Regions from separate parts of the Hahella sp. NBU794 genome, predicted to be linked through region 2. Evidence: predicted binding sites of a transcription regulator. Region 2 holds the regulator's gene; each other region holds the start of a gene.
The links. Region 2 encodes LexA, which represses DNA repair genes until DNA is damaged. Its sites were predicted from a motif close to TACTGTNTANNTANACAGTA; they were not measured.
Positions count from the first base shown of each region.

Region 1 (8,105 bases), 2.5 Mb from region 2:
CTGCTTGTGTAGGATAGGTGGGAGGCTTTGAAGCGAGGACGCCAGTTCTCGTGGAGCCATCCTTGAAATACCACCCTGGCATGTTTGAGGTTCTAACTCTGACTGGTAATCCCGGTCGAGGACACTGTGTGGTGGGTAGTTTGACTGGGGCGGTCTCCTCCAAAAGAGTAACGGAGGAGCACGAAGGTGCGCTAAGTACGGTCGGACATCGTACGGTTAGTGTAAAGGCAAAAGCGCGCTTAACTGCGAGACAAACACGTCGAGCAGGTACGAAAGTAGGTCTTAGTGATCCGGTGGTTCTGTATGGAAGGGCCATCGCTCAACGGATAAAAGGTACTCCGGGGATAACAGGCTGATACCGCCCAAGAGTTCACATCGACGGCGGTGTTTGGCACCTCGATGTCGGCTCATCACATCCTGGGGCTGAAGCCGGTCCCAAGGGTATGGCTGTTCGCCATTTAAAGTGGTACGCGAGCTGGGTTTAGAACGTCGTGAGACAGTTCGGTCCCTATCTGCCGTGGACGTTGGAGATTTGAGGAGAGTTGCTCCTAGTACGAGAGGACCGGAGTGAACGAACCGCTGGTGTTCGGGTTGTGATGCCAATCGCATTGCCCGGTAGCTACGTTCGGACGGGATAACCGCTGAAAGCATCTAAGCGGGAAGCCCCCTTCAAGATAAGATCTCCCTGAGGACTTGATCCTCCTAAAGGGCCCTTGTAGACCACGAGGTTGATAGGCTGGGTGTGTAAGCGCTGCGAGGCGTTGAGCTAACCAGTACTAATTGCCCGAGAGGCTTGACCATATAACACCGAAGTAATTTACCGGTATTGATTGAGTATAACTGCTTATCCAAGTTAAAGGTCTTCTGACCAAGCGCCAACTAGACAAGCTAGACTAAGACAAAGCTTAACGGTTTTGCCTGATGATCATAGCGGACTGGAACCACCTGATCCCATTCCGAACTCAGAAGTGAAACAGTCCAGCGCCGATGGTAGTGTGGATTACCCATGCAAGAGTAGGTCGTCGTCAGGCTCTTAATACGAAGAACCCGTCCTCGTGACGGGTTTTTTTATGCCTGAAATTTAGAGCCAGGCCCTGCGCCACAGCTATCCCTTCTGCAAACACTCAGTGAAAGTCCCGCGAGGGCGGCTCCAGGCCTTCCAGATGTGACGTCAGGTCTATCAACCGGTGGGCGATGACGTGCGCAGTCCTCCCTTCGTCGTCCTTATCGATCTCCCCGTATACCATTAGCAGTCGCGACTTGACGAGAGCGTCCATCTGCGCCATCGCGGTTTTTTTCCAGACAATGATATTGATTGAGCCTGTTTCGTCTTCCAGCGTGAGAAAGGTGACCCCGGTCGAGGTTTTTGGGCGTTGTCTGTTGATGACGACGCCTGCAACATAAGTCTTGAGGCCGGCTTTTTGGTTTAGCAGTTCAACCGCTGTTGAGCAGTGAGGAATTAGATTGGCTTCTCGGAGATAGGCCAGGGGGTGGTCACCTAGCACTACGCCTGTGCTGGCATGATCTTCATAAATGTTGTCCAAACGGCTGGGAGGCTTGAAGTCTACGCCTCTGTATTCAAACTCGGAGAAGAGTTGATAGTAATAAAGAAAGCCTGAGCACTCCCAACGCTGCTGATATCTATTGTCGCCTAACGAAGTCAGAGCGTTGGCGGAGGCAAGGGCTTCAAGGTCTTCTCTAGTTATTTTCGGAAGATGCATTACCTGTGCGAGAGAAGTAAAACCTTCGTCGGTTCTATGCTGGATAATAGAGACTACAGCCTCTTCTGATAACCCTTTAACGAGCTTGAACCCCAGCCGTAAAGCACCTTCTTTTGTGTTGTCAGTGTGTGGTTCTAAACGGTGCTCCCAGTAACTATTATTTATATCCACGGGCAAGACGATAACGCCATGTCGTTGAGCGTCTTGGACTAATTGCCAGGGAGCATAAAAGCCCATTGGCTGGCTGTTTAAGAGTGCGCAGCAGAAAGAGGAAGGGTAATAGTATTTAAGCCAGCCCGAATGATAGGCCAGCAGCGCAAAACTGGCGGCGTGGGACTCAGGAAAGCCGTATTCGCCGAAGCCCTCTATTTGTCGACATAAACGCTGAATATATTCCTGGCGTACACCTTTGTTAAGCAGATTGGTTATCAGTTTGTCCATTAACTTGCCCATATGACCGCGGCGTTTCCAGCTAGCCATAGAGCGTCTTAGTTCTTCTGCTTCTTCGGAAGTGAAACCAGCCCCAACAATGGCTATGGCGATAACCTGTTCCTGAAAGATGGGAACGCCGAAGGTACGTTTCAGAATGGGGTTTAGCTCAGGTAACGGGACGTCTTCAGGATCTTCCAGACTATGTCGTCTACGCAGATAGGGGTGAACCATATCGCCATGAATCGGACCAGGCCTGACAATCGCCACTTGCACCACAAGATCATAGTATTTTTCTGGTCTGAGACGAGGAAGCATGTTCATTTGGGCGCGAGACTCCACCTGAAAGAGCCCAACTGTGTCGGCCTGCTGCAACATGCCATAAACTTGGGAATCTTCTTCTTTGGGGATGCTTTCCAAAGAGAACGTCTTTCCCGTTATTTCACTAATATATGTCATACATTTTTTCAGTGCTGTCAGCATGCCTAGCGCCAACACATCGACTTTCATTAATCCAAGAGACTCAAGATCGTCTTTGTCCCACTGTATGACTGTACGCTCTTCCATTGTGGCATTTTCTATTGGGACCAATTCAACTAAAGGGCCAGCGGATAAAACAAAGCCGCCTACGTGCTGAGATAAGTGCCTTGGAAAGCCTAGCAGTTCAGGTAGCAACTCTTTAAAACATGTCAGGATATGATTGTCCTGAGAAACCTGAGGCGTGATGACTTCATCTATCCAGTTCTGTCCCCGATATCGCCAGCCATAGTTAGCGATCACATTTTCGAGCTGCAATAAGTCGACTCCTAGCGCCTTACCCAAGTCCCTTATTGCGCTTTTGGGGCGATAAGTAATTACGGTTGCAGCAATGGCGCAGCGCTCACGGCCGTAGCGCCGATAGAGATATTGGATAATTTCTTCTCTGCGCGCATTTTCGAAATCCACATCAATATCTGGTGGTTCGTCACGTCCCTTGGATATAAAGCGCTCAAAAAGAAGGCTGGCTTTGGTGGGGTCAACAGCGGTTATACCAAGACAATAGCAAACCACAGAGTTTGCGGCCGAGCCTCTTCCCTGACAGAGTATGTCTGATTTTTTCGCGTAATCCACAATGTCGAAAATAGTCAGGAAGTAATACTCATATTGCAACTCACTGATGATCTTAAGTTCTTTCTCCAATGTAGCTAAAACTGATTCAGGTATGCCTTGTGGAAAACGAAGATGCGCCCCTTCATAAGTCAGGCGACGTAAATAAGCGCTAGGGTCGTCTCCTTCGGGAACGACTTCCTTGGGATATTGGTAACGGATTTCATTCAACTCAAATGTGCACCTCGCTGCGACCTTCAGGCTCTCTTGTATTGCGCTAGGGGGATAAGTTTCATGAACTTCACTTAAAGGGCGTAAATAGTTTTCCGCATTAGGAGCCAGGAGCTCTTTTATAGAGTCCACTGTTTGATTGAGGCGAATTGCTGTCAGTGCGTCGTGAAGCGGCTTTCGCTCGGGCGTATGCATCTTGACTTCATTGCTGCACACAACAGGAAGGTTATAGGCCTCGGATAGCGTTTGTATAAGCTCTCGCTTTGAGCTGTCCTCTTCTGACAGGGATAGCTCCAACAATAGCCATAGACGGCCAGAGAATGCTTGTACTAACGCTGGGATAAACTCTTGATCACTTCGCTTGGGGCGCCAAAGTAGGAGGCCTTGCTTGATGCTTTCATTAAGGTCATGAGGTGAAAATCGATAGTCCCCTTTTTCTGCTTTTCTCCTGCAGTTGGTAATAAACCGGCAGAGTTCGCCATAAGCTTTTTTATGGGGCGTCAGTACGACAAAGCAATCTCCTTCATAATTAAACTCGCTGCCAATGATTAGCTTAAACGCTGAAGCTTCAGGAGTTTCCTCCCTGAGTCGGCGTAGCTCTCGCCACGCTTTGACAGCGCCGGCGACGGAGCACTCGTCCGTGATCGCCAAGGCGCTGTAGCCCTGTTCAATGGCTTGTTGCACTAGCTCTTCAGGGTGAGACGCGCCTTTTAGAAATGAATAGTTGCTTATGCAATGGAGCTCGGCGAAGGACATGGAATAATTGCTGTTTCAGGAAAAAAAACCGTGCCGGAACCACTGTTTTTCAGGGGTATGAAAAATCCAGTGCAAACTATTGTTTGGAGTGACGGCAACATAGTAGTCCCGCTTTACGGCATATTTATCCCACCAGCCCGAATCTATGCGTAGTGGCCCATGAAGCAGCTTATAAGACTCAATATTGATAAGCGGCGCCGAAGGCAGCAGCCAAACCGGCTGTGGTGAGGTGCGTGAACGTGGATGTTTTACAAGCGCGGGTAACGGCGTTTGTTGGGTTTTTAGTTCTGGTCTATGGTCGGTGGTCAGACTAAGAAAATGCACATGATCGGAGCCCAGCCGGGCAGCCAGTCGATTGAGCAAGCGTGTTTTTTCAGCAGCAATATTTTCGTTGAAATGAGCGAATAAATACTCTGACTGTTGGGGCGCTTCTTCAAAGTTGGAGGCGAAAAGCTCAACCATTACAACCGGGGCGGACAGCTCTATTCTCTCCAGGCTCTTATTCAGGATGTATAACCAGGAGTCGGGCCGGTTATCTCCCTGTGCGAGTCTGATGCTCTCTAGGGTCGGCGGTTGATGACGATGAATAAGGCGTACTTCCAAGGACTGACTAATCAGGCAGCGCTCCTGTAAAAAAAGGCAGAACTCTTTAATGGCTTTGGCTAAGTAGAAGAGCAAAGGCTGTAGGCTTTCAAATTCCTGCTCCAGGTCTAGCCGCTTTTTGAAACGGCTTGGAGGAGTAAAAGGCGAAGGCCGCCAAGGTTTGCGGCCAAGCGCGTGGTCAAGATACAAAGCAAGGTCTGCATCGATTCGATACGCAAGATCGCAGCTTGGAAGTTTGGCGATATCATAAATAGTTTTTAGACCCACCTTGCGCAGCTTATATTCAGTACGACTCTCCAGCTTCAGGCGATCTAATTTCAGGAGCTTGAGCGCCCGCCAAAAACTCTCGGCGTTTACATCTTTTTCTAGGTTTGAGCGAGCAAGGAGGCGGGCGGCTTTGGGGTGAGGCGCTGTTGCGTTCAACGTGGTAACGCCAAGGGCTGAAAACGCCTGCTGAATGTCCTGGCGCAATTGTGAAGGGCGTGTATACAGGCGTTTCATTGAGGCGACTTCCAAATACAAACCGTTAGGCTCGTCCAGGCTGACCCAAGAGGAAAAGCGGTTAGCAATTTGCGCTGCTCGATGTATTGCTTGCGTTTGCTTGTGGGGCTTTATGTGGAGAACCTGTAAGGTGGGGCATAGGCAGAATGCTGTGTTTAATAGCATCCCAGTATCCACGCCTGAGTCCGAGGCGCTCGCGTTTGCGTCAACAATGACAGAACCATTTTCCTGAATCAGAGCAATGGGAGTGGTTTCTCTGAAATCTGGACTCCACGTTTCTGCATACAGGTGTGGAAAGTAAAGATATAACCATCGCATAAGATCATACCGCCTTTGAACTTACCTGGTTCTTTCCCTACGAGCGTCACTTTCGGCTTCCGTGTGAAATGAGGAGCGCCTAAAAAGAGAGAGCGGATGTAGCGAGTCTATGGCCACTTTGGATGTCGCCCACCCTCTACGCTGTTTTAGGATCTCCACGCATAAGACTCCTTGAGAGAGCATATTTAAACGAACTCTCAATGAGCTGGGCGAGTTGGCGTACTGTCTATCCTGAAACAAGAAGCACGGCTTTTGCTGTTGAGCGGCAATAATCTGTAGTCGACGCACGTGCTCTGGTCGCATGCTCCCAGGCCATGCCAGTACCGCGGCGGACGATGAGCTTTTCAGACTTTCTTCTATCGACCAGAGCAAATCCCTGCGAGATTGAGGTTGCGTTATCAGGTTGTTGTAGAGACTTAAACCGCCATTAATTAATGCAGGCGCATATAGTGGATACGGCGGCGCTACCCACAGTATCCACTGTTCTTGATGGCTTAATGGAGCCAAAGCCGGAAACAAAAGGCTGACCTCTCCCATACCTGGTGATCTATATCCTATTTCTGTCACGCCATCCGCTGGCCATCCACCGTCGGCCAATGCTTGGTTCAAAGATGGAAAGCCAGTATCCAATCCTTTTATTGGGGCTGAAGAGAAATGTCTTCCTCGCCATATCTGGCCTCGATTAATTGCTTGTTCTAGCCCTGATTTGTTCATTGTCTGAGTAGAATTAAGTTTAAACAAAAACACTGTATATAAAAACAGTATTTTTGTCAAAATGGAGATTACTTACTCTTTTTTAGGCCATGGATATTCAGTTATGCTTCCAAACGGCCCCGCTTAAATAAGCGGTTACAGGAAAAGCGAAACATGTGACAACGAGGCATTCATGGAAATAAGAGAGGCGTTAGAACAGGACTTTGAGCAGATTTGGCGGATATTTCACTCTGTGGCTGTCGCGGGAGAAACCTATGCTTACGCCCCTGACACAAGTAAAGAGGAAGCCTACGAATTATGGTTGCGGCAGCCACAGAAAACCTATGTCGCAGTTGAAGGCGATACAGTCCTGGGAACCTATTACCTGAAACAAAATCAATTGGGGTTGGGCTCCCATGTCAGCAATTGTGGCTACATGGTGGCGGAAGCCGCCCGTGGCAAAGGTGTGGCGGCGTCCCTGTGCGAACACTCGCAGGCCATGGCGAAAAAGTATGGGTACAAAGCCATGCAATTCAATTTTGTGGTATCCACTAACGAAGTCGCGGTTAATCTGTGGCGCAAGTTGGGCTATGACATCGCCGGCCGCCTTCCCAAAGCCTTCCGTCACTCAAAGCTTGGACTGGTGGATGCGTTGGTTATGTATAAGTGGCTGGGGGACTAAGACTTGGTGGAGGCTAGCCCATAGGTGGCGTCACCTATGGGCAGTTTTAAATTACTGCCTGCTAAGCATTATCTCAGCACTTTCGAGCTGTGGTGACTCCAAGACCCATTTTGGGTTTTTGTCATGGAACTTTTCTAATGAGCCTAATAAGGTATCTGATATTTTGGATTTCCATTTGGAACCAATAGCGTGAGATTTTCCTTCAATAAGTACGGACAATACCCGCTTATTTTTGCTTACAAAACTGTTTCTATACCACTCGATGAAGCTATCTTTAGAGATCGACTTTATTGCATCCGCCATACGTGCTTCGCTGTCAAAATGGAGGCTTCCATTCGCAATTTCTCTCCAGTATAAAGAAGACTTCTCTTGTGTTTTTTTCGGGGCGTTAAGCTCTGCCGTTAAAGAGTTTTTAAACACGTCAAAGTCGTTATCCTGCATACTTGTCAACCGCCCCTGGAAGTATTCCAAAAAGCTTAGTGTTTCTTGCTCTAATCTATCCGGCGCGGAAACAGGCGACTGCATGATGAAATTCATGCCAGGAATATTCAAATAATTACTAATAGTTGCGTGCACTACATAGCCAAGCTGTTTTTCTGTGCGTAACTCTTTGAAGAAAGAGTCAGATAACATTTTTTCCAGAAGACCAAAGTTTGCTTGCTCACTATAACTTGCAGAGTTGCCTTGGACATATATCATAGAGACAGAGTCAGTGAACTCTGACTCCTCAATAACATGCGTGATTCCTAATGGTAGACGAGTAATATACTCTCTTACTTTAGCGGAGTTGGTTTCGCTGATAATTGTATCTGAAATCATTTTGCTCCATTTTTCAGCCTGTGGTTTCTCAATGTTTCCATAGGAAAAAGTGGTTACATGTAGATTGTCTCTAAAGTCGCCCAAGAGATTAATCATTCTGGGATAAGATGCTTCGCGCATACCTGAAGCGAGCTCAGCTAAGCCATAGCTAGGTAAGTGAATAATTTCATCTGTAAAAAAATTGGCCATAACCAATGGATGTGTCCGCTCTTTATATTTTTTTAAGTGATACATCCAGCCATAGCGATATTCTTCGTAATGGCGTT
Region 1 covers NZ_CP192738.1:2,305,089-2,313,193, forward strand. The annotation lists rRNA gene ACQYWX_RS10325 (23S ribosomal RNA) at 1-801, shown strand, start outside; rRNA gene rrf (5S ribosomal RNA) at 918-1,031, shown strand; gene ACQYWX_RS10335 (error-prone DNA polymerase) at 1,125-4,223, opposite strand; gene ACQYWX_RS10340 (Y-family DNA polymerase) at 4,239-5,645, opposite strand; gene imuA (translesion DNA synthesis-associated protein ImuA) at 5,667-6,359, opposite strand; gene ACQYWX_RS10350 (GNAT family N-acetyltransferase) at 6,532-7,020, shown strand; gene ACQYWX_RS10355 (insulinase family protein) at 7,072-8,105, opposite strand, start outside.
Region 1: the regulator LexA is predicted to act here: its motif matches at 6,390-6,409, upstream of imuA (translesion DNA synthesis-associated protein ImuA).

Region 2 (8,105 bases):
GTGTGGCTTTTCTGGTTGGGTCCATGTCTTGAGCGCTGGGTGAGACCAGCTTGAAGCTTAAGAGCCTATCGCTTTTCAGCAGGTGGCTGCTGAGTAGTAACAAAAAGCCGCTGGGTAGTATGAAAGCCGAATCAGGCTGTAGTGTAGTAAGAGAGCTTAGAATGGAACTTCCACATTTTGATGAATTGCTTGAAATGGCCAAACAAAGGCCTGAAGCATTGGAAGCGCTAAGAGAAGAGATGGTGGAGTATATCATCACCTCCGCCCGGACTGACTGTCAGCGCAAGCTGCGCGGGCTTCAGTTCAAGGTCGATATGACCCGCGCCAGAGCCAAGACCCCCTTGGCGGCATGCATCAAGATCAGTCAGTTAATGCATGAGTCCCTGGCGGAGCTGCGTTACTGTTTGAACGAGCGTTATGACTTTGCCTTGGCTGAGGCGGAAGCCGCCCCGGTTTCCAATGCCGAAGTTATCTCTCTCGAAGACTATCGCAGTCGAGCCTGATCCCAGGCGCGTCTCTCTCCCGCAATGGATTGCCTTCTCGGCGTTAATTGATCGCAACGCCGTAATAATGTGTTTTAACCGGTTTCGGCGGTCTCCACTCGTGCATTGAAAACACCTGGGGTAAACTGCCGCTCCACCTGCTGGCCGATGTGGAGTGAAACGGTGAATGCATCCTCTTTTCAAATAATCGCCGACTACGATGACCTGCTGGTCGTTGATAAAGCGCCAGGAATATCTTTTCATGATGAAGACGGTGTGCAGGGCCTTTGCTCCAGTGTGGCGGATGCCTTAGGCGTCCGCGTCTATCCTGTGCATCGTCTTGATAAAGTGACGTCTGGATTATTATTGCTGCCGAAAACACCAGCGTTAGCTCGCGAATTGACCGAACAGTTCAGCACCCGCCAAGTTGAGAAATTTTACTTAGCCCTGTCTGGGCAAAAGCCACAAAAAAAGCAGGGTAAAATTATCGGCGATATGGAAAAGGCGCGCGCGGGCGCTTGGAAATTAACTCAGGGGCGCGAAAATCCCGCCGTCACCCAATTCTTCAGCCACCCCCTAATGCCCGGCGTCAGGGCGTTTATCGTGCGTCCATTAACGGGGAAAACGCATCAGATTCGCGTTGCGTTGAAAAGTATCTCCGCGCCCATCGCCGGGGACGAATTATATGCGGGAAAGGCGGCCAGAGATTTTGACCGCACTTACTTGCACGCTTATGGCGTGCGTTTCAGTTATAAAGGGGAGCGCTTGGCTATCATCCGTCCACCGCAGACCGGAGAGTTGTTTGTGTCCGAGACGATGCGCGACTTATTGGAGGAGGAGTGGGCGTCTCCTTGGGATCTGCCCTGGCCGGGGCGCTGAGCATTCGGCGCTGTTACAACGCCAGCACTTTCTGTTCGCCGCAGCGGGCGCAACGGTAAACCGTCACCAGCTTGCCCGATTTTACGTCGAATTGCTTTTCCTTACTGACCTCCCATTTGTGAAAGCCATTGCGGCACAAGGTTTTACCTTTGGCTTTCTTCTTCAGGGACGGCCTTTTGAATGGAATGACATCTCCCACAGAGTTTCTCGCATTTGTTAGCCATGAAAATGTGAGCATAGCTCCGAAACGGTTGAAATATCCATATTCGCCCCCACTTTCTGGCCGCAAGCGCCGGATAAATCGCCGGCCTGCAATCAATATTATTTCACTTGTTTCCGATACGGACTTACGCCAGGAGTTTGTCGACCGATGACGACTGCAACAGAAAAACAAACCTTAGGCTTTCAGGCTGAAGTGAAGCAATTGCTTCACCTGATGATTCACTCGCTCTACAGCAACAAGGAAATATTCCTTCGCGAATTGGTATCCAACGCGTCGGACGCCTTGGATAAGTTACGCTTTCAGGCGTTGAGCAAAGAAGACCTCTACGAAGGCGACAACGACCTCAAAGTTCGCCTGGAGTTTGATGAGAAAGCGCAGACCATTACTTTATCGGACAACGGTATCGGCATGAGCCGTGATGAAGTGGTGACGAACCTGGGCACTATCGCCAAATCCGGTACGGCGGAATTTCTTTCCAGTCTGACCGGCGACCAAAAACAGGACTCACGTTTGATCGGGCAGTTCGGTGTCGGCTTCTATAGCGCCTTTATCGTCGCCGACAAGGTTGAGGTTTATACTCGCCGCGCAGGCATGAAACCTGAAGAAGGGGTGCGCTGGGAGTCCAGAGGAGAAGGCGACTTCTCCATTGAAACCGTGACCAAAGAAGAGCGCGGCACGCGTATTGTGTTGCACTTGAAAGAAGAAGAGAAAGAGTTCGCTAACGGCTGGCGCTTGCGCAGTCTGGTGAAAAAATACTCTGATCATATTTCCTTCCCGGTTGAAATGATCAAAGAAAATATGGACGTTGGGGAAGAGGAAGAAGGCAAAGAGAAGGCGGAATCCGCGCCTGAATTCGAATCGGTTAACGAAGCGACCGCACTCTGGACCTTGCCTCGTAACGAGATCAAAGACGAAGACTATAAAGAGTTCTACAAACACATTGCTCACGACTTCAGTGACCCAGTGCTCTGGGCGCATAACCGCGTGGAAGGCAAGCTGGACTACACCAGTCTGCTGTATGTTCCTGCAAAAGCGCCCTATGATTTGTGGAATCGCGAAGCGCCACGTGGTCTGAAGCTATACATCCAGCGTGTTTTCATCATGGATGACGCCGAACAGTTCCTGCCGCTGTACCTGCGTTTCGTGAAAGGCGTCGTGGACACCAACGATCTGTCCCTGAATGTATCGCGGGAAATTCTGCAGAATGATAAGGCGGTAGAAAGCATGCGCTCCGCGCTGACCAAGCGCGTGTTGGACATGCTATCCAAACTGGCTGCTGACGATGCGGAAAAATACCAGACTTTCTGGGATGAGTTTGGCCGTGTATTGAAAGAAGGTCCGGCTGAAGACTTCGCTAACCGCGAGAAAATCGCCAAGTTGATGCGCTTCTCCAGCACACATCAGGACGACGACAAGCAAACTCAGTCTTTGGAAGACTATGTCAGCCGCATGAAGCAGGGGCAGGATAAGATTTACTACATCACTGCCGAATCCTACAGCGCTGGCGTGAAGAGCCCGCATCTGGAGATTTTCCGCAAGAAGGGCATTGAAGTGCTCGTGATGCATGACCGCATTGACGAGTGGCTGATGAGCCATCTCAACGAGTTCGACGGCAAGCACTTCCAGGATATCGCCAAAGGCGAATTGGACCTGGGCGAAGTGGAAGACAAAGAAGAGAAACAGAAGCAGGAAGAGGTTTCCAAAGAGGCGGAGCCTTTGCTGAACCGCTTGAAGGAAGTGTTGAAAGATCACGTGGAAGAAGTGCGCGTGACTCACCGCTTGACCGACTCTCCCGCCTGTCTGGTGGTTGGCGCTTATGATATGGGAGTGCAGATGCGTCGCATCATGGAAGCGGCAGGTCAGGCGTTGCCTGAGAACAAGCCGACCTTCGAGATCAACCCTGAGCATCCCCTGGTGAAAAAACTGGGTGAAGAGCAGGGCGCGCGTTTCGAAGATCTGACTTGGGTATTGTTTGATCAGGCGCGACTGGCTGGCGGAGAAAACCTGAAAGATCCTGCTGGTTACGTAAGCCGTCTGAATAAACTGCTGCTTGAGCTTTCTAACGCGGGCTAAGCCTCGTTTAGCTGTCTAAGTTGCAGTAAGAGAAAGGCCGCTTAAACAGCGGCCTTTTTTAGTGGGAGAAAGATGGGCTAAAGGTGTCTAATGGATAACCATTAGCGTCTGGCGGCGCGGCGTACCGCGGAAGTCGAGAAGTCGCTGTCTCTCAGTCCGGGCGCAAAGTCGCGAGGCCTTTCTTCGTTATCCAAACCGTCGACGAAATAACGCCCTGACTTCAGGTCGTAAATAACCTCCAGTGTGGTCCAGGGAGCTTTCACCTCGTAGTAATTCACCAAGTGAGCTTCCGATACGCGCCACAGTTCACCTTTATCGTCATAATCCTCCGCAACCAGCAGTTGCCAGGAGTCCTCATCAAAGTACATGCGGCGCTTGTGATAGATGTGACCCAGCCCTTCGCGCAGGATGCCTTCCACCACCCACACCCGATGCGCTTCGTAGCGCGCATGCTCCTGATTGATGTGGCCGGGACGCACGATATCGTTCATGCGCAGGTTGCTGGAGTGCAACTGGTAAGCGTTGTAAGGCACATACATGACTTTCTTGGCGATCAACGTCCATTCATATTGGTCCGGCGCCCCGTTGTACATATCAATCTGGTCGGTAGTGCGCAGCCCTTCGCTATTTGGAGCCTCGGCGTCGTAAGCCAGGTTAGGGGAGCGTCGCAGGCGACGTTCACCGGCCTGATAGCGCCAGGACTGTCTGGGAGAGCGAATCTGATCCAGCGTCTCATGCACCAGGTTCATGGTTCCTGCGAGCTTGGCGGGAGCGACGACCTCCGTCTTGAGATAGAAGATTTTGTTATCGATGTCTTCCGGGCGATTGTGCTGCTGAGCATACACAAAGAAATACTCATAGTCGGTTGTCACCGGCGTGTAAGAACCGTCTGGAAGTGTGGCGGCGAACGAAGAACGAAATGAAGCCTCTTCGCCCCGGTAGCGCAGGATATGGTTCCAGATAATCTCCACCCCTTGATTGGGGATCGGAAATGGACTGGTGATCAGCGATCCTTTAACGCCTGTTCCACGAGGCATTAGTTCCGCCTTGGCGGCGTTTTGTTTCAGAGCGGCGTAGACGTGGTCAGGGTAAGACGCGCTGCGGCGGCTGGGATACACTTTCAGAATGTAATCGCTTGGATACTTCTGCAGCAGAGCCTTGTGGCCTTCGGTCAGTTTGTCTGAATAATCCTGTGCATTGCCGGCGTTAATGATGAAGCGTGGAACGTCCGCATCGAAGGGGTCAGCATGCCATTTATCTGGATTATAATTCGCAGGCGGCTGCTTAATGCCTCCATCCCAAGAGGGCACTTCCCCCCCTTCGCTACCGGCCCTCTCGGCGCCAAGCGGCGTGAGATCCCGGTCCAAACGTGCCACCTGATCCGGCGGCGCCTTAGCTGTGGCGTTTTGCGCGATTAGTGAAAATACGAGTAATACCAGTGCGTTATTTATATTTTTTCTTGCGTTACGGCTATAAGCCATGTCTTTCTCACTCTCTTTCTAGAAGTAACAGACAGTTCCCTTACTTTCTCTCCCTGGACAAAATTATAGCAGTCTAAAATATTATTCTAGTTTTCTCACTAGCGCCTTTGTTAGCGTTTATGGCGGGTTGCTGCTGAACGTTAACTTGTGTAAGGGGCGAGCCTGAGGATCGGGTGCTAAGCTATGAGAAAGGGGCTGCTGATAGTTTGTCGCCATTTTGCGGAAGCCTGAGTCGAGGGAGTCAGCAATGGTAGGAAATCTAGGCGTCTAAACGAATCGGAATTGCGCCTCAGGAAATAGTCCGGAGGGGAATTTTTTATTAAAGAACTTATGGTTAAAAACCTATACACTAACAAAGAGCAATTGTTGATGAGTTAAGGTATGTCCGATAAGTGGCTGACTTATGTTAATGAAAACCTGTTTTTCGCCAAGCTGCAGTTGCAGTGGAGGGATGCATCCTCAACGGTGGCGGAAAAGCAATGCGCCGGACGGGCGGCTTTGCGTTTTCTGCAGCAGGCATATGTCGGCTTCTTGAATGAGCTTGCGGAGCAGCGTCGCATCAAAGTTAAAATTGAGACGCTCGCTGACTTGGAAGGAGAGTTGGAAGTTGAATCGCCAGAAGTAATCAGCATGAAGCTGGCGGTGGAGCAACCCGATTCCTGGCTGGCTCAACTGCTAAAACAATTTGGGGACATATCTCGCCCCCGAAAAAATGAAACGCCGCAAAATGAAAATATTATCGCCGCCACGTCAGCTCCATATGTGATGGAGTTAGTGGTGATACTGGAGTCCATGCAGGCGTTCATCAACGAGATGAGAGAGCACAGTTTTGAGTGGTAGAGGTAAGCTTGAATGAAAGAAACCCTCTCAGGCCTCGACTGATAACAGCTTAGGAAAATGATTGAGGCGCCTGTGGCTAGTTTTCTGATTTGTTCGCTCCCGGGTGTTGGGACGATGGAAAACATTTCAGTGAGAACTTACGAGTAGGAGATTTGGAAATGGCATCAAGCTTCTTTGAAATTGTTCAATTGCCGAATGGCGATTTCGCTTTGCAACCCATGGGAGGCGGAAGCGAACATTTGGTGAAAATCAGCTTCGGTCAGGAAGCCAAGGCATATCTGGCGGAAAATGACGCAGCTGTTGCGCATGCAATGATTAATGCGGCGATTAAATTGGTAGGAGATATGCGGGAAGAGGCGATTCGTCAGTCTGAGGCGGAAGAAAAGCCGAAAACCGTACACTAAAGGCCCCGGCTGCCCATACAAGGGCAGTCGGCGCTTCGTTCCCTGTTAGCGGCGAATAACGCCGACGCCCAGTCCTTCGATGTCCAGCGGTTGTTGCGACAGATTCACTTCAATTGGCTCAAACTCTTCGTTTTCCGGCAATAAAAGCACTTTGTTTTTTTGACGCTGAAAGCGCTTTACAGTCACTTCATCGCCAATGCGCGCAACCACAATTTGCCCGTTGTGGATATCGGTCGTGCGATGCACCGCCAGTAAATCACCGTCGAGTATTCCCACGTCCTTCATGCTCATGCCTTTGACACGAAGAAAATAATCGGCGGAAGGAGTAAAGAAGGATGGAGGCAGTTCGCAATATTCTTCAATATTTTCCTGGGCCAGAATGGGGTAGCCCGCTGCAACCTGACCGACAATTGGAATCCCCTGATTTTGCGTTTCCGTCGCTGGCAACCTGATGCCGCGAGAGGCGCCGGGAACCATCTCGATAGCGCCTTTCTTCGCCAGAGCTTTCAGGTGCTCTTCCGCAGCGTTAGCGGAGCGAAACCCCAGACGATTAGAAATCTCCGCCCGGGTAGGTGGATAACCCGTTTCCTCAATATGCTCGCGAATCAGTTGTAAAACCTGCTCCTGGCGCTTGGTTAGCTTAATCACTCCACCCTCCGGGGACCCTAAAAGGTCTGATAAAATTCTGTGTATACTATATGTTTATCCATGTCTGTTTATGTATACAGTAATGGTTTGGGCAAGTAAAGAAAAAATGTCTAAGTGACTGAGGATTAAGATGAAAACTCTCATGACGGACCACTTATCAAGTAAAGCTGTTGAATATTGATCAGCAACAAATGCCCGCCTTGGTTAATTGAGAAAAATATAAAATAGATGATTAGTCTCTCAGGGAGCAGCCTATGGGGGCGCGTATTTTGATTATTCAGGGGCACCCTGATCCACGGGGAGGCCGGTATTGTCATGCCTTGGCTGACGCGTATGCAGACGGCGCGGTGGCGGCGGGGCATGACGTGCGTAGGCTGGCGGTGGCGACAATGAATTTTCCCTGGTTGCGTTCAAAGCAGGAGTTTGAAGAACAACCGCCGCCGGAATCGATTATCGCTGCGCAAAAAGAAATCCAATGGGCCGAATGTCTGTTTATTGTTTATCCGCTATGGATGGGAGATCTTCCTGCGATATTAAAAGCATTCCTGGAGCAGACGCTACGGCCGGGGTTTGCTGTAAGCGGTGGCGATAAGTGGCCCAAAAGGCTATTGAAAGGGCGCAGAGCGCGTATTGTCGTAACGATGGGGATGCCTGCGTTTGTCTATCGCTGGTTTTATCGTTCGCATAGTTTAAAAAGTCTAAAACGTAATATCTTGGGTATTTGTGGCGTTTCGCCGGTCCAGGCGTCGCTGATTGGCGCGGTGGAGGATTCTGATTCGCGGTCCCGAAAACACTGGCTGGATAGAATGCGCAGGTACGGCGGTAAAGCGATATAGCCTTTGGTTTAGTCATTGCCTTATCTGCTTGGCGGCTTTGATACAATTTGATGCTTTTCTTAGACAGACCGATAACTTCTATCGGTATATCTTCATGGCCCGTGCGGTAAAGCTCATAATCCGCAGCGTACTTTTCATATCAGTTGTAAATCTCTTCAGGAATCGTCATGACGCCAGCGAACAGATGGTTTAGAGCCCCCTTTGTGGTTGGCGTTGTCTTTCTTATTCTCACTGTCAGC
Region 2 covers NZ_CP192738.1:4,788,037-4,796,141, reverse strand. The annotation lists gene ACQYWX_RS20920 (DUF3135 domain-containing protein) at 162-503, shown strand; gene ACQYWX_RS20915 (TIGR01621 family pseudouridine synthase) at 666-1,361, shown strand; gene ACQYWX_RS20910 (hypothetical protein) at 1,375-1,560, opposite strand; gene htpG (molecular chaperone HtpG) at 1,732-3,657, shown strand; gene ACQYWX_RS20900 (DUF1329 domain-containing protein) at 3,759-4,967, opposite strand; gene ACQYWX_RS20895 (DUF6586 family protein) at 5,520-5,978, shown strand; gene ACQYWX_RS20890 (hypothetical protein) at 6,137-6,382, shown strand; gene lexA (transcriptional repressor LexA) at 6,428-7,030, opposite strand; gene ACQYWX_RS20880 (NAD(P)H-dependent oxidoreductase) at 7,285-7,866, shown strand; gene ACQYWX_RS20875 (collagenase) at 8,034-8,105, shown strand, end outside.

Region 3 (8,105 bases), 2.8 Mb from region 2:
TATCGGCATTGAAAGCTGGCCTTACATTGCGCAAAGCTGGCGCATTCGCGAGGTGTCCGCCGAAGCGGCCGGCCTGCCTGCGGTCTTTATTCTCAAGTCACTCATTCTGGCGCTGGTTTTTGTGCTTGGCGCGCAGGGCATTGCAGAGGTTCTGCGCAACCTCTGCCTGATCATCGACCCCAGCCATTCCCGCGGACAAGAGGAGCAAGACTGAGATGGAGTATATGTCGCTGTTCATGTTCGCTGCGGTGTGTCTGGTACTGCTCTGCGGTTATCCTGTCGCGTTCTCGCTCGCCGGCACCGCCCTCGCCTTTGCGGGCATTGGCGCCATGGCGGGTGTTTTTGACAACAGTTTCCTGCTGGCCACTCCCAGCCGTTTGTATGGCTTGATGAATAACCAGACCCTGTTGGCGGTTCCCTTATTTGTGTTCATGGGCTGCATGCTGCAGAAGTCAAAGATCGCAGAGAACCTGCTGGAAAGTATGGCGATGCTGTTCCGCAATATTCCTGGCGGTCTGGGTATTTCTGTGGCGATCGTCGGCATGTTGCTGGCGGCCAGTACCGGCATCGTCGGCGCCACCGTAGTGACGATGGGTTTGATCTCCCTGCCCACCATGCTGAAGAGCAACTACAGTAAAGCGGTAGCTACGGGCACAATCTGCGCCACAGGCACCCTGGGCCAGATCATTCCCCCGTCAATCGCCCTGGTATTGCTGGGCGACGTGCTATCCAGCGCCTATCAGCAAGCCCAGCGTGACATGGGCATCTTCAACCCGGACACCGTATCCGTAGGCGACCTGTTCGTGGGAGCGCTGATTCCCGGTCTTGTACTGGTTCTGCTGTACATCATTTATCTATTTGTACTGGCGCTGGTTAAACCCGACCTGTTGCCTGCGGGCGAAAAGCTGAGCAAGCAGGAAATGCACTCCCGCGAACTCTCCTTGTTACGCGACCTGACGCCGCCATTGGCGCTGATCATCGCCGTTCTGGGATCAATTCTGTCCGGTATCGCCACGCCCACGGAGGCCGCAGGCGTCGGCGCATTTGGCGCCATTATCCTGGCGATCTACAAACGCCAGATCTCAATTTCCGTATTAAGGGATGTATGCCAGCAAACCACCCGCGTCACCTGTATGGTGTTCATGATTTTGATAGGCGCCACCATTTTCTCACTGGTGTTCCGCGCCTATGGCGGCGATGAGCTGATCAAAGATATTTTCGCATCCATGCCAGGCGGCGTGTTCATGGCGGTGCTGGTAGTGATGCTGGTTATTTTCCTGTTGGGCTTTATTCTCGACTTCATCGAGATCACCTTCGTCGTGGTGCCCATTGTCGGCCCGGTATTACTGGCGATGGGCGTAGACCCCATCTGGCTGGGCATCATGATTGGCTTGAATTTGCAAACGTCGTTCCTGACCCCGCCCTTCGGGTTTTCGCTGTTTTATTTACGCGGGGTCGCCCCAAGCCATGTGAAAACGACGGACATTTATATGGGCGTGGCCCCATTTATCGCAATCCAGGTATTAATGCTTTGTCTGCTGGCGGCCTGGCCGTCACTGGCGACCTGGTTGCCGGAGGTGGTTTACGGGCCCTGACCGCCTCCTTAGTTCAGGCGCCTCGGCTACGGCGGAGAAACGTCGCGACAGCGCCTAAACTTGCAGATATCGGATTTTCATAAATACAAGAGAACTGTCATGAAAGCTTCTAGTAGCTCAGCACCCAACGGAGAACTGGCGCTTCGCGTCATCGCTCTCGATAAGGACACCAACTCCAACGGCGATATTTACGCCGGCTGGTTGATGTCGCAGATGGACCTGGCCGCCGCCAGCATGGCTGGCCGTATCGCCAAAGGCCGTACTGCGACAGTATCCGTGAAACAACTGGATTTTCTATCTCCGGTTAGAGTCGGCGCGGAAGTCAGTTGTTATGCGCGCATGGTTAATATCGGCACCAGCTCCATGCACATCGAAGTGGAAGTTTGGACTCGCGACAACCACCAGAATACTCCCCGCAAGGTGACTGAAGGCGTGTTTGTACTGGTTGCGATTGACGACTCCGGACGCATTCGCGCGGTGCCTGCCGGAGAGTGAGCCAAACTATGGCGCAAGGCATAAAAAAACCGCAGTCTGAGCTGCGGTTTTTTTGTGTTAGTCGATCGTCTTAGGATCTGGCGTTGATATAAGCTTTTTCTGAGATCTCGTGGTATTTCCACACATTGCTGCGGAACTTCTCATAGGACTCATATACCTTCTTCACTGCAGGATCTTTCTCCGCGATCTCCTGAATCGTCTGACGGGAGATGTCTTGCAACTCCTTCAACACGTCGTCAGGAAAGCGTCTGACATCCACACCGTGGTTGTTCACCAGTTCGTTCAACGCTGCATTGTTACGCGCTGTGTACTCATCCAGCATGTCCTGGTTGATCATACGCGCAGCCACCTCGACGATGGCTTGCAGATCTTTCGGTAGAGCCTCAAACGCTTTCTTGTTGAAGGTAAACTCCAAGGAAGTGCCGGGTTCATGCCAGCCTGGGTAGTAGTAGTATTTAGCCGCTTTATGCAGGCCGAACGCCAGATCATTGTACGGGCCCACCCATTCGGTGGCGTCGATAGCGCCGGTTTGCAGAGCAGTGAAGATTTCGCCGCCAGGCAACTGCACAGGCGTGCCTCCCGCCCGTTGCAGCACCTCGCCACCCAGGCCTGGGATACGCATCTTGAGACCTTTCAGGTCATCCAGAGAGTTGATCTCTTTGTTGAACCAGCCTCCCATCTGTACGCCGGTGTTGCCGCCAAGCATAGGAATGACGCCGAACGGTTCATACAATTCACGCCATAACTCCAGACCGCCGCCATAGCTGATCCAGGAATTGATTTCCTGGGCGTTCAGACCAAAAGGAACGGTTGAGAAGAACTGTGCGGCGGGAATTTTGCCTTTCCAGTAGTAGGATGCAGCGTGGCCTGCTTCCGCAGTACCCTGAGAGACCGCGTCAAATACTTCCAACGCGGGAACCAGTTCGCCGGCGCCGTAGACTTTGACCTTGAGGCGGCCATCGCTCATGCGTTCGACTTCTTTAGCGAAGCGTTCTGGGGCCTCGCCCAGTCCCGGGAAGTTTTTCGGCCAGGAAGTTACCAGCTTCCATTGGATGGTTTGCTTGGGCGCCTGCTGGGCAACCGGGGCCGCCGCTTCTTTCTCGGCGGAGCATCCGCCCAACAGCATTCCCAACATGCCCGCGCCCATCAGGGAAAACAGATAGCGTCTTTTCATTCGATTGCGTCTCCTTTTTGTCTTTATTCTTATGCGATCTCGGCGCCTTGCGCAGCCAAGCATCCAGCGCCAGTCGCCAAGCCTTCTAAACAGGCGGATAAAACCTGCTTAGATGAGCCGACGAGAAGGCTGCGTTCCGCAGTATAACTCGATTATCCGGCAAAAGGACACTGGCGAAGCGCACGCAAAATCTAACGGGTCACTTAACAGCCAGGCCGCTCAAATCACTTCCAGTTTGGCGTATGAAAGCACCAACCATTTGCTGCCCTGATCGTCGAAGTTCACCTGAATCCGGGAATGCGGACCACTGCCTTCATAGTTCAGCACCACGCCTTCGCCAAACTTTTCATGTCGCACTCGTTGTCCAAGGGAAATACCCGACTGCTGCGCGGATTCGCCAATAGCCCCATGCGCCGGCCCACGATCCCAAAACATAGGCTTGCTCACGACGGAGCGCAAACGCACTTCGCGCAATAGCTCATTGGGAATTTCGCGGACAAAGCGAGAGATAGAGTGGTATTTATCCTGACCGTACAAGCGGCGGCTTTCCGCGAAAGTAAGCACCAGCTTTTCCATGGCGCGCGTGATGCCGACGTAGCACAATCGACGCTCTTCTTCCAAGCGACCCGCCTCTTCCAGCGCCATTGAGTGAGGAAACAGTTCTTCCTCCATGCCTGTCAGGAACACCAAAGGAAACTCCAAACCTTTAGCGGAGTGCAGCGTCATAAGTTGCACTGCATCCTGATCCGCATCCGCCTGCCGCTCGCCAGCATCCAGAGCCGCCTGAGTCAGGAACTCCGCCAGCGGCGATTCATTGTCGAGCGTTTCGTACTCAGCAACCGCATTCACCAGCTCCAGCAGGTTTTCCTTGCGCGCTTCCGCCTTGTCGCCCTTTTCATTGGAGTGATGCTCCAGTATGCCGCTGACATCCAGCATATGCTTGGTCAGATCCTGCAAGCTGTTCTCTTTGGCATACTCACGCAGGGTTTCGACTATTTCAATAAAGTGCTTCAGGCCGGTCCCCGCCTTGCCTTTGATCAGGCCTGCGCCAACCGCCGCCACCGTGGTTTGCCACAACGACCCTCGGCGCTCGCGAGCCGCGTCGCGCAATGTCTCCAATGACTTGGCGCCAACGCCCCGAGGCGGAACATTGACCACCCGCTCAAAGGCCGCGTCATCATGAGCGAAATGAGCCAGACGCAAATACGCCACAGCGTTTTTGACTTCCAAGCGATCATAGAAGCGCAAACCGCCATAAATCCGATAAGGCACGCTGTGGCGAATCAGCGCTTCTTCCAATACCCGCGACTGCACGTTGGAACGATACAGCAGCGCCACTTCCGAACGGGAACGCCCCTGATTCACCCAGGACTGCACGGACTCGACGATATAGTTGGCTTCATCCTGCTCGTTAAACGCGGCGTACACATCAATCGCCTCGCCTTCGCCCTGATCCGTCCAGAGCTGCTTACCAAGGCGACTCGGATTGTGGGCAATGACGTGGTTGGCGGCCCGCAAAATGGTCTGTGTCGAGCGGTAGTTTTGTTCCAGACGCACCAGCGCCGCTTCGCCGAAGTCATTCTGGAAACGCTGGATATTCTCAATCTTGGCGCCACGCCAGCCGTAAATGGACTGGTCATCGTCTCCAACCACGGTCATAGGGACGCGGTCCCCCGCCAACACGCGCAGCCATGCATATTGAATGGTGTTGGTATCCTGAAACTCATCAACCAGAATATGTTGGAAGCGCTGCTGATAGTGCTGTAGCAGATCAGGCTTTTGCAGCCAGATTTCATGAGAGCGCAGCAGTAACTCGCCAAAATCCACCAGTCCGCTTTGCCGACAATATTCGTCGTAACGCTGGTATATCTTGTTCATGGTCTGCCGCCAGGCGTCGCTACCCGGCTCAATGTTTTCCGGTCGCAGCCCTTCGTCTTTCTGGCTGTTGATAAAATATTGCGCCTGGCGCGCAGGCCACTTGGACTCATCCAGTCCCAGCTCGCGAATCACTCGCTTCAGCATGCGCTGCTGGTCATCGGAGTCTATGACCTGAAAATTTTCCGGCAGTCCGGCTTCCCGCCAGTGGGCGCGCAGCAGTCGATGCGCCAGACTGTGAAAGGTGCCAAGCCACATGCCGCGAGTAGGAATATGCAACAGCGACTCCACCCGCTCGCGCATTTCCCGCGCCGCCTTATTGGTGAACGTCACCGCCATTATTGCGTGAGCGCCAATACGCTCGACTTGAATTAACCATGCCATGCGGTGCACAAGAACGCGGGTTTTGCCGCTACCGGCGCCTGCCAGAACCAGCAGGTTGCGGGCGCTGGCGGTCACCGCCTCACGTTGAGCATCGTTAAGCGGGTCCAATACCGCCGTTACGTCCATTGCTGAGACTTACCTCTCTTTGTTTGAAGGGCTTTGTTGTTAACGGCTTTCCGCGTATGACATGTCAGGAAAATTAACCGCAGACCAATCTCCGATTTTATTCGAAGTGCTTGTGCGCGAGTTCACTATCGGGTTAAATGGGACAACGAACAAAAAATAACAAAATGTTACATACAGTAAGCACACTGAACCGCTAAACCGGAGTCGCCGCTTTGCATATTTGCGGCGATTAATACTGGATAATTTTACAGCCTATTACAACATTGCATCGCTGCTTTCCAGGTTCGCCAACCGTCAAAAGCAGATATGACGGGTTTGTTTGTGCGGCGGGATTCCAGTGAAATCGGACAATTATACTAACATGCACCCCGGGACAAACGATATTCAAGCAAGCAGTTTAAAGCTGATGTCGACCATGGCGCGCCCTAAACCTCTCATGGTGCGTCGGGAGCAACTCATAAAGCTGGGGCGTCGCAGTCGCCACGCCGCCGCATTGCTTTTTTTAATCACCATGGGGTTTGTCGCCACCGCCTTTCCCCATCAGGCCATAGAGCCTCTGATCGGCCTCGCTGCGCTGGGAGTTTTCTGTGCAGTTTTGCTCGTCGCCTTCGGTTCACAGGCTCAGGCGCAATTACAGAATGAGAGCGCCAACCTACCTTGCAACGTCGCCAACCTCAGCAGGCTTTATGTATTACTCAGCGCCACAATCGCCACGGTGTTGGGGCCGATAACCGCATACGTCATCATGGATCTCCCCGCTTCCTGGCTGGACAGCGCCACTATCGCCCAGTTTGTCGGCGCGGGTCTTCTATCCTTTTTCCTTGGCGTCTGGCGCACCCCGTTTATTGTTCTCAGCGCGATGCCTCTTCTGTGGCTTGCAGTGCTGCTAATCGGCAGACAGCCCCTCCCTCAAGAGTTACTGACCAACGCCGCCATTCTCAGCGTCTTTCTCTATCCGCTCGCCGCGCTATGGTATCTCGCCTCCAGTCGCTACCTTAATCAGAATCTGCAGATGCAAGGCTTGATCGCCTACCTGGATAACGCCCGCTCCGCGTCAGAACAGCTTAATCAGCAGCTCGCCCATGAAATAACCTACCGAGAAGAGATTGAACAGGAGTTGCGGGAAACGCAAAAGGAGCTGGAAGGCGCAATCTGCGAGCGCACCCACGAATTGTCCGAAGCCAACCGTATTCTAAGTCAGCAAATCAAACTACGGAAAAATATCAGCGATGCGCTGATGAAAAGCCAGACCCGTTTATCGCAAGCCATTGAAGCCACCGGGTTGGCCTTGTGGGATTGGGATATTCCGAGAAACTCCCTTTATCAATCATTCTTTCACGACGCCTTTGGTCCTCGTGAAATGTCGGCGACCGCTTTCGTCGAGCGCATGCATGGACTGATACACCCTGACGATCGCCCACGCATTAGAAAAGAAATGATGCTGTGCCTGAAAGGTTTGAGTAACACTTATCGAGTGCAGTACCGCGTCATCACCGCCAAAGACGCCTGGATCTGGGTTGAGGATTGCGGCAAACCAGTCAGCTTCGACAAGCTTGGCCGCATTACGCGCATGATCGGGTCACGCAGAGATATCAGCAAAGAGAAAAGCCGCGATGAGCAGCTGCTTCTCGCCAAGTCTGTGTTTGACCATACTCCCCAGGGTGTCTTCGCGTTGGATACGGAGTTCCGCTTCCTCACCGTCAACAATGCCTTCAGCCAGATCACAGGGTATGAAACAGAAGAAGTGATCGGTAGCAGTCTTGAGGATTTCAGCCAGGCGCCCAACAAGCGACAAGTGTTCAGCCGAATTCGCGACGAGCTCTCTTTGCGAGGCCGTTGGCAAGGCGAGTTATATGAAAAGCGCAAGTCCGGCGAATTCTATTGTCAGTGGCTGCAGGTTACTTCGATCATCAATACAGAAGGCGCCACCACCCATTACGCAGGCCTGTTTTCCGACCTGACTGAGCGTAAACAGGCGGACGAGAAGCTCCACTATCTGCTGAACTATGATGAATTGACCGGGCTGGCGAATCGCATGCTGTTCCGCGAGCGACTGGATAAAATTCTCCGCAAAGTGCGAGAGCAAGGACTCAGCATTAATATGCTGCTGCTGAATGTCGACCGCTTTCGACAGGTGAACGAAAGCCTGGGGCAGGACCGAGGAGATGAGCTGTTAAAGCAGGTTGCTACACGCATCTCACAAACCGCATCCCACGCCCATACTTTGGCGCGCCTCGGCAGCGATGAGTTTGCAATTCTCACCCCTGCGAAAAGCCGCTCCCAGATGAGCCGTTTCTGTGAACAACTGCTGGACGAACTGAAAGCGCCGTTCAATATTGACGGACATGAGTTTTACGTTTCAACCTCAATAGGCGTCACTCAAGCCCCAGACAACGGCTGGGAAATCCAAACCCTGATGCAGCAAGCCAATATGGCGGTGCGGCAGGCCAAATACC
Region 3 covers NZ_CP192738.1:663,052-671,156, reverse strand. The annotation lists gene ACQYWX_RS03025 (TRAP transporter small permease subunit) at 1-214, shown strand, start outside; gene ACQYWX_RS03020 (TRAP transporter large permease) at 216-1,595, shown strand; gene ACQYWX_RS03015 (acyl-CoA thioesterase) at 1,695-2,090, shown strand; gene ACQYWX_RS03010 (TRAP transporter substrate-binding protein) at 2,161-3,264, opposite strand; gene uvrD (DNA helicase II) at 3,484-5,649, opposite strand; gene ACQYWX_RS03000 (EAL domain-containing protein) at 6,056-8,105, shown strand, end outside.
Region 3: the regulator LexA is predicted to act here: its motif matches at 5,883-5,902, upstream of uvrD (DNA helicase II).

Region 4 (8,105 bases), 3.3 Mb from region 2:
GGTTGCGTAGTGCAGGATGTTGGCGGTTTCAGTCATCTCCACCATAAACGTGGAGCGCCCGCCAGCGATGTCGTCGGAGGACCCCATACGGGTGAATACGCGATCTATCGGGCCGATGATAACTTGAGCTGCGGGTACAAAGCTGCCGCAGTAAGCCAGGATGACAATACAGGCAGTCTGGCGCATGTAGGTGGACTTACCGCCCATGTTAGGGCCGGTAATGATCAGCATGCGATGTTTGTCCTGCAGATCCAGATCGTTGGGGACGAACGGCTCCTGACTGACTTGCTCAACAACTGGATGACGACCGCCTTCGATATGCAGCATGTGCTCATCTGTCAGCTCTGGGCAGACCAAATTCAGTGTTAGCGCTCTTTCCGTAAAGTTGGACAGCACATCCAGTTCTGATAGGGCGCGAGCGCTGTCCTGAAGGGGAGCGAGCTGTTCTGCGATGGTTTCCAGAATTTGGTCATAAAGCATCTTTTCCCGGCTCAATGCGCGGCTCTTGGCGCTAAGCGCTTTATCTTCAAAAGTTTTCAGCTCGGGAGTAATAAAGCGTTCAGCGTTTTTCAGTGTCTGGCGTCGAATGTAATCTGCGGGCGCCTGGTCGGATTGTGTGCGACTCAGCTCGATGAAGTAACCGTGAACGCGGTTATAGCCCACTTTTAAAGAGGATAACTGCGTGCGTTCTTTTTCGCGTTTCTCAATTTCCAGCAGATAGTCACCTGCGTTTTCACTGATTCCGCGCAATTCGTCCAGCTCTTCATCGAAACCCTGGCGAAGCACACCGCCATCGCGAATGACGACAGGAGGGTTTTCTTCTATGGCGCGGGTGAGAAGGTCGGCGATGTCTGGAAATTCACTGATTTGTTTGGCCAGACGATGCAGGTGAGCGTCACTTAGCTCCTCCATCTGCTTTTGCAAATCAGGCAGGAGCGTCAGAGTATCCCTCAAGCGTGCGAGATCGCGGGGGCGCGCTGAGCGTAACGCGACCCGAGACAGAATGCGTTCGCTATCGCCAATCTGTTTGAGCGTTTCGTGTAATGCTTCGAACTGATAGCCTTCCAGCAGCTCTTTAATTGCGTTTTGACGCTGGCGCACTTCTTCCTGGCTGCGCAATGGACGATTCAGCCAACGGCGCAACATGCGGCTGCCCATAGCGGTGGCGGACTTGTCCATGACCCATGCCAGCGTGTGCCGGGAATCTCCCGCCAGATTAACGTCAATTTCAAGGTTTCTGCGGCTGGCGGCGTCAAGAATGATGGAGTCTTCGCGGCGCTCCCGAATCATTGTGCGAATATGGGGAAGCTGAGAGCGCTGCGTCTCTTGGGCATACTGAAACAGGCAGCCGGCGGCTTCTATGGCGACGCTCATGCCTTCGCAATCGAATCCAGCCAGGTCTTTAGTGCGAAATTGCTGGCATAGCAGGCGCTGGGCCGTTTCCTGTTCAAAGTACCAGGGCGGCTGCTTTTGCACGCCTGTGTAGTTTTCCAATAGCGTCAGAAAAGGGAACTGTTCGCTGACCAGAATCTCAGCGGGTCGCAGGCGTTGCAGTTCACTGGCTAACGCTTCGGCTCCACGCACTTCCTGGATCAAAAAGCGTCCGCCGGCGATATCCAGCGTCGCCAGGCCGAATAAATCTTTATAAGCGCTTATTGCTAACAGTAAGTTGTCCGACTTCTCTTCTAGAAAGGCTTCATCGCTGAGCGTGCCCGGCGTGACGACTCTGACGACCTTGCGTTCTACCGGCCCTTTGCTGGTGGCCGGGTCGCCAACCTGCTCGCAGATGACGACGGATTCGCCAAGACGAACCAAGCGGCCGATATATCCCTCTGCGGCATGGAAGGGAACGCCCGCCATGGGAATGGGCTGTCCGCCGGACTGGCCTCTCTGAGTCAAGGTGATATCCAGCAGCTCCGCGGCGCGGCGGGCGTCTTCGTAGAACAGCTCATAGAAGTCGCCCATTCTATAGAATACGAGCTGATGAGGATGTTTCGCCTTGATGCCAAGATACTGTTGCATCATTGGCGTGTGTTGGGGTTTGATTGCGGATTCAATAGCGGACATGACAGAACAAAAGGATTGTGTAATTTTATGAATGAAGGCGGGATTGTAAGGGAAAGCCATGGCCTTAATAAAGGAGGCCGATCATTGTCCCTGAGCGTAATGCGCGCCCTTCCTGTATTTAAATTGGGGTTGATGGTGACGGAATGAACGATGAGATCAAGAGCCTGGCGGCGCGTTTAGGCGTAATCCTGCGTGAGAGGGGCCTGAAGGTGACGACAGCGGAATCTTGTACCGGCGGTGGAATCGCCTATGCGATTACCTCCGTTGCGGGTAGTTCGAATTGGTTTGAGGAAGGCGTGGTCACATACTCCAATGACGCCAAGCAGTCGCGCTTACAAGTGTCGTCGGAGGCCCTGATGCGATATGGCGCAGTCAGCGAAGAGGTTGTGAAAGAGATGACGCTTGGCGCCTTGCAGCTCGCGCAAGCGCAGCTTGCTATCGCTGTGAGCGGAATAGCGGGCCCTGGAGGCGGAACCGCAGAAAAGCCCGTTGGGCTGGTCTGGGTTGCATGGAGATTTCGGGACTTGGTTGTGGCGCGGAGCTTTCATTTTTCTGGAGACAGGGAACAGGTGCGCGTGCAGTCCGTTGCTGAGGGATTGCGGGGGGCGATAGCGATGCTGGAAAGCAATTTGTAGAAAATTTAAGCGTGACTTTGTCCGTCGGCTTGTGGAATAATGCTGTCAATTTATACAGTAATTCTGGGTTGGAATAACAACTCGTACCGGTTAAATGAAATAAAGGGTGTTTAAGAATGGATGACAATCGTAAGAAGGCGTTGACGGCCGCTTTATCACAAATTGAGCGTCAGTTTGGTAAAGGCGCAGTTATGCGGATGGGCGAGCAGCCGAGAGAAATTATTCCTTCCGTTTCTACTGGCTCGCTTGGACTGGATATCGCACTCGGCATAGGCGGCTTGCCATACGGACGTATTGTCGAGATCTATGGACCTGAGAGCTCCGGTAAAACCACTTTGACTTTGCAGGTGATCGCAGAAGCGCAGCGTCAGGGCAAGACCTGTGCGTTCGTTGATGCTGAGCATGCGCTGGACCCTATTTACGCAGAGAAGCTTGGCGTTAATATCGATCAATTGCTGGTTTCTCAGCCCGATACGGGCGAGCAGGCTCTGGAAATCGCCGATATGCTGGTACGCTCCGGCGCGGTTGACGTCATCATTATTGACTCCGTTGCTGCACTAACGCCGAAAGCGGAGATCGAAGGCGAAATGGGAGACTCCCATGTTGGTCTGCAAGCCCGTTTGATGTCTCAGGCGCTGAGAAAGTTGACCGGCAGCGTTAAGCAAGCGAATTGCTTGATGATCTTCATTAACCAGATTCGTATGAAAATCGGTGTAATGTTCGGATCGCCAGAAACCACTACTGGCGGTAACGCGCTTAAGTTCTATGCTTCCGTCCGTCTTGATATTCGCCGCGTCGGCTCTGTCAAAGAAGGAGAAGAAGTCGTTGGTAACGAGACTCGCGTGAAAGTGGTGAAAAACAAAGTGTCTCCTCCTTTTAGACAGGCGGATTTCCAGATCATGTACGGGCGCGGAATTTACCGCACCGGAGAGATTATCGATCTGGGCGTGAAGGAAGGCTTTGTTGATAAGTCTGGCGCATGGTATAGCTACAAAGGCGACAAGATCGGTCAAGGTAAAGCGAACTCCTCAAGATATCTGGAAGAGCACCCTGAGATTGCGATAGAAATCGAAACTGCGATTAGAGATAAATTGATGCCGAAGATGCCATCCAAAGAGAAAGAAGCGCCCGTCGCTCCAGTTGAGGCTGAATAAGGCCAGATCTTCCTAGAGCGTATTTGCTCAATACAAAATATAAGGGCGGCCTTTTAGCCGCCCTTATTGCGTTTCCTTGTCCATATTCCTTCTCTCTATTTTTCCGTATCGAGTATTGTCCTTGGTCGGATGAGTTGTTGATCGGCGTTAAAGGATCTTCTTGGTCATAATCTTGGAAGGTTCGCTTTCCATCCCGTTTATATCCAGAACCGTGACAGCGAAATAGTGAACGCCTTTTTCCAGATTGGAAAACGCATACTCAAATTGCTGGTCCCCAACTTCGACGTATTTCCAGTCGTTGTCTGATTCATGCTGGTGGTACACGCGGTAGCCTTCTAATTCATATAGCTCGATTTCGCTGCCGTCTTCACGAGTATAAGGTGGTTCCCAGATGATAAACGCACTACGGGCGTAGTTCGTTGATTGCTTCGCTGCGGCGATTTGGGGAGTATTCCCGTCGATACTGGAAGAGTCGCTTCCAGATCCTCCACCACCGCCACACCCGGTTAAGACAGCGCTTGCCAGAGTGAAGCTAAAAATAGCGGTGATGGATCTACAATTTGATTTGGCGCGGTGAAAAATACTTTTTAAGTATGAAAGGGCTTTGACCTCAAAGTTAACTTGATTCAAATCATTCCCCTATTAGTAGAGTTAGAGTTATAAGTTGACGTTATAAACAGATAACGCCCCGCGCTCTTAGTCAGGATTCGTGCCAATAATGACGGGATGTTGGTAATTTGCTTAAAAAACAAAGAGTTATGCTTTTTGTTTATCTCTTTCTGGATTTGGACTATTGTGAAAAGGGTTGCCTTTTTCTTACCAGAACGCCGGTATTTGAAATTATTGTTATAAATTTCAAATAGTTAGATTGTCTGCAATTGGCGACAGTGATTGTAGAATCGAAAATATAACTTGAGCTGTTGTGGAGAGGGAGAACGAATATGAAGTGGGTCGTATTGCTAGCTATCGTGGTCGCGGTCGTGATTTGGGTGGTTAATAGTCGGAAACGAAACCCTGTGAGCGATCCTGAAGTCAAAGAGCTTGACCAGAAGCGTTATTACGTGACGCCACCTAAGCCGGGTGACCTAGAACCCGAGGATAAAAGCGGCACGCAATACTAATTTGGCGGAAGGTTTTAAAACGGTAATGGCCAGCTGCTTTTAGTCAGTGCGGCCATGACGACATAGGCGAACGCCATATAAGCGCCAAGTCCGAACAGGATGCGAGTCCCTTTTGTCTTGCCTCTCTTGAGCGCGAACACGCCTAACGCAATATAAATGATTAACCCCACCACTTTTGCGGTGAGCCATCCATTATAGAAAGGGTATTGCTGGAGCTTGAGTGTGAGTCCTATGGCGCTCAGGAGTAGCACTGTGTCGATAATGTGAGGAAGAATCTTGGCTAACTTACGCTGCAAGAGCGAACTTTCCAGAATCATCCATATAAAGCGCAGGGTAAACGACGCAAAGGTTAGCGCAACGCAGGTCATATGAATGTGTTTGAGCAGCATGTAGCTCATGACGGGCTCCTTTCACAGCTTCTTTTTTATTTCGGTTTGTTTGAACGACGGCCGCCTATTAGAAATTCTTTCCTTAAAAACTTAAAGTGTTAGTCAGCATTTCTTTATCTATTGCGCGTTACGCGCAGCCTTCATTAGGTGGTTTCTGAACGATGAGTGACAACATAAACATCGATGTGACAACGGACGACTTTGATCTCGGAGAAGAAACGCGTCGATTGACGGATGGCGACACCAGTGTCGGCGCGGTTTGCAGTTTTGTCGGCCTGGTGCGTGACTTCAGTGATAAGCCTGATGTGAAAGGACTTTATCTGGAGCACTATCCGGCCATGACGGAAAAGTCACTGCTTAAAATTGCAGAAGAAGCTTCTCAGCGCTGGGATTTGAATGGGGTGAGAGTCATCCATCGAGTGGGCGAGCTTTGGGCGGGAGATCAGATTGTCCTGGTGGTGGCCGCCAGCGCTCATCGTGGTGATGCTTTCGCCGCCTGTGAGTTCATCATGGATTATTTAAAGGTGCAGGCGCCATTCTGGAAGAAGGAACTGACGGCGGAAGGGGAGCACTGGGTGGAGGCCAAGGAAAGCGATCAGGCCAGGGCGGGAGAATGGAGTTCTGAGTCTGAATAACTTCGGTAGTTTGAGACGAAACGAGCAGTGGGCGTATTTCTGTTACTGTTCTTGGGACTTGTCCAGATTCGCCAGTTCTTCCAGTGTATTGATGTTATAGAACATCTCCGGGCAGTCGCTGAAGTCGATTTGTTGCAAGGGGCGTGAATCCAGCCAGCGTTTGACGCTACGTCCCTCGCTCTGTAGATAGCGAAGAATATCTTCAAAACTGCTGGCGGGAAGCAGGCAGTGAAGATACTGCAATCGTTCTCCATCCCAGGCGATGTTTATCAGGTTGTCGCGTCTGCCGGCAAACATGCGAAGCGCGTATTCAGGTCTGAGAAGTGGCGTATCGCAGGGGCTGATCAATAGCCACTCTTTACTCATATAGGGGTGGGCGGAGTAGATGCCCGCCAGAGGGCCGGCAAACTCTCCCCAGTCATCGGAAAAGACAAAAGGCGTCATGCGCTGATACTGCGTCCTGTTGCGATTACAACTGATTAGAACTCGTTCGCAGGTTTTGGCGAATGTGGAATGTATGTGTTGGGCGAGAGGCTGGCCGCGCCAAGATAGCAGCCCTTTGTCATTGCCGCCCGCGCGCTGTCCTTTGCCGCCAGCGAGAATCAGTCCGTCGCAGTCCAGCATGGTCAACGGCTCAGTCATGAAGCCCTTGAGCGACAGGCTTCCTGTGCTTTGCTGAATAAGCCTTCAATACGGGACAAAGCATTATCAACTTCTCTGGAATAATCTCTGCTGGAGGCGCAGTAAGCGAATTGGATACCGTATCTGAAGCCATGCTCATGTTCGCGGCAGTTAACAATCTGCGCCTGAATGCCATTTTCAGCAATGTAGCGGCCCCGGAAACAAAGTTCAATCTTCTCGCCCAGACGAAATTTCTGACTACTGTGAAACGCCATACCATAGCGATTAAAGTCTATGCAGTTAACGACGATACGAGTTTTGGAGCGGCTGAACAGGCCTGATAGACAAACCATTGCTGTCATGGCTGTTGTGGTGTGCCGTACTTTGATGCGGCGTTCTGATTGGGAGGGAAAAGTCACTTCCTGCATGATCTTATGCTGAGTCTGTATCTTTTGGGTAATAGCGTTAAGCCCGATGGATTCCCTTTATCGGGCTGCTTATTTTATTAATTGGATTTGGATAATAAATGCTCAGCTTCGTGTTTTGTGAGCTGGCGCAAGCCGTGTGGTTGATGGCGAGGGGCTAAACGGCAGTATTCACCAGCCTTCCTGTTCTATTCTCCAGCTCTTCCGGTTGCCCGTCTCGCGCCCCGAGCAGTTTGGGGGTGCGTCGCTCTCGCCTTTTGCGGCGTTCCTGGCCGTCGTAGTCGTTTTCATCGCTGCGCCGACGATCAGGGCGCATGCGGCGATCATGCAGCTCGCCTTCTATCAGGGGCGCCTGCGCCGGCGTGGACTCGACTTGAGCGGCCTGCTTCAGGGAAGCCGAACTGGGGGGGGAAGGCCTGTTTCTGGCGTCATTAATGTACATGTCTGGATTTCCTCTAACAGGTTGTCTTTCATTTTTTCAATCATTCCCTATTGTTGTATTAACTCGCCTTGAATTGTTGCGTTTGGCCCTGTTTCCGGCCGGCGTCACCGTAACCGGAGTTACGCTAAACTTATAACGGCGGGTGTAGGAAAAACTTTAGCTCGCCTGATCAATCGTCAGCGCTTTTGTAGGTCTTCTAGCATTGGCGGGCGTGGCGGAGAGCATCTTGGATAATTGTGTAAAAGCGGTTTTGTGCTAAAGCCGATTTGGTTAAACTTGACCCTTTTTTGGGAAGTCGCAGGTGAGCCGGCGTGGCGAGCAGCGATCTATACACGCATTTTGACGCCCCGATTTAGCTCGGGCGGAGTCTATGACTAAGAAAAAGCCCCTACCAATCCAATCGCTCTACAAACCCTGTCTGACAAAAGATTTTAAATTCAGCAGCACCCGCGCGCTGGAGCCGCTGGAAGGCATTCTTGGGCAGAATCGCGCCCAGGAGGCGGTGCAGTTCGCCATATCCATGGCGGATGCCGGCTACAACATATACGCCATTGGCCGCAACGGTCTGGGTAAGCGGACGATGATCATGCGCTTCCTGGAGAAAAAACGTTCCGAT
Region 4 covers NZ_CP192738.1:1,509,065-1,517,169, forward strand. The annotation lists gene mutS (DNA mismatch repair protein MutS) at 1-2,067, opposite strand, end outside; gene ACQYWX_RS06800 (CinA family protein) at 2,211-2,702, shown strand; gene recA (recombinase RecA) at 2,819-3,856, shown strand; gene ACQYWX_RS06810 (fibronectin type III domain-containing protein) at 4,004-4,486, opposite strand; gene ACQYWX_RS06815 (hypothetical protein) at 4,798-4,977, shown strand; gene ACQYWX_RS06820 (SirB2 family protein) at 4,992-5,375, opposite strand; gene moaE (molybdopterin synthase catalytic subunit MoaE) at 5,528-6,001, shown strand; gene mobA (molybdenum cofactor guanylyltransferase MobA) at 6,044-6,643, opposite strand; gene ACQYWX_RS06835 (PilZ domain-containing protein) at 6,640-7,050, opposite strand; gene ACQYWX_RS06840 (hypothetical protein) at 7,205-7,489, opposite strand; gene ACQYWX_RS06845 (Lon protease family protein) at 7,860-8,105, shown strand, end outside.
Region 4: the regulator LexA is predicted to act here: its motif matches at 2,743-2,762, upstream of recA (recombinase RecA).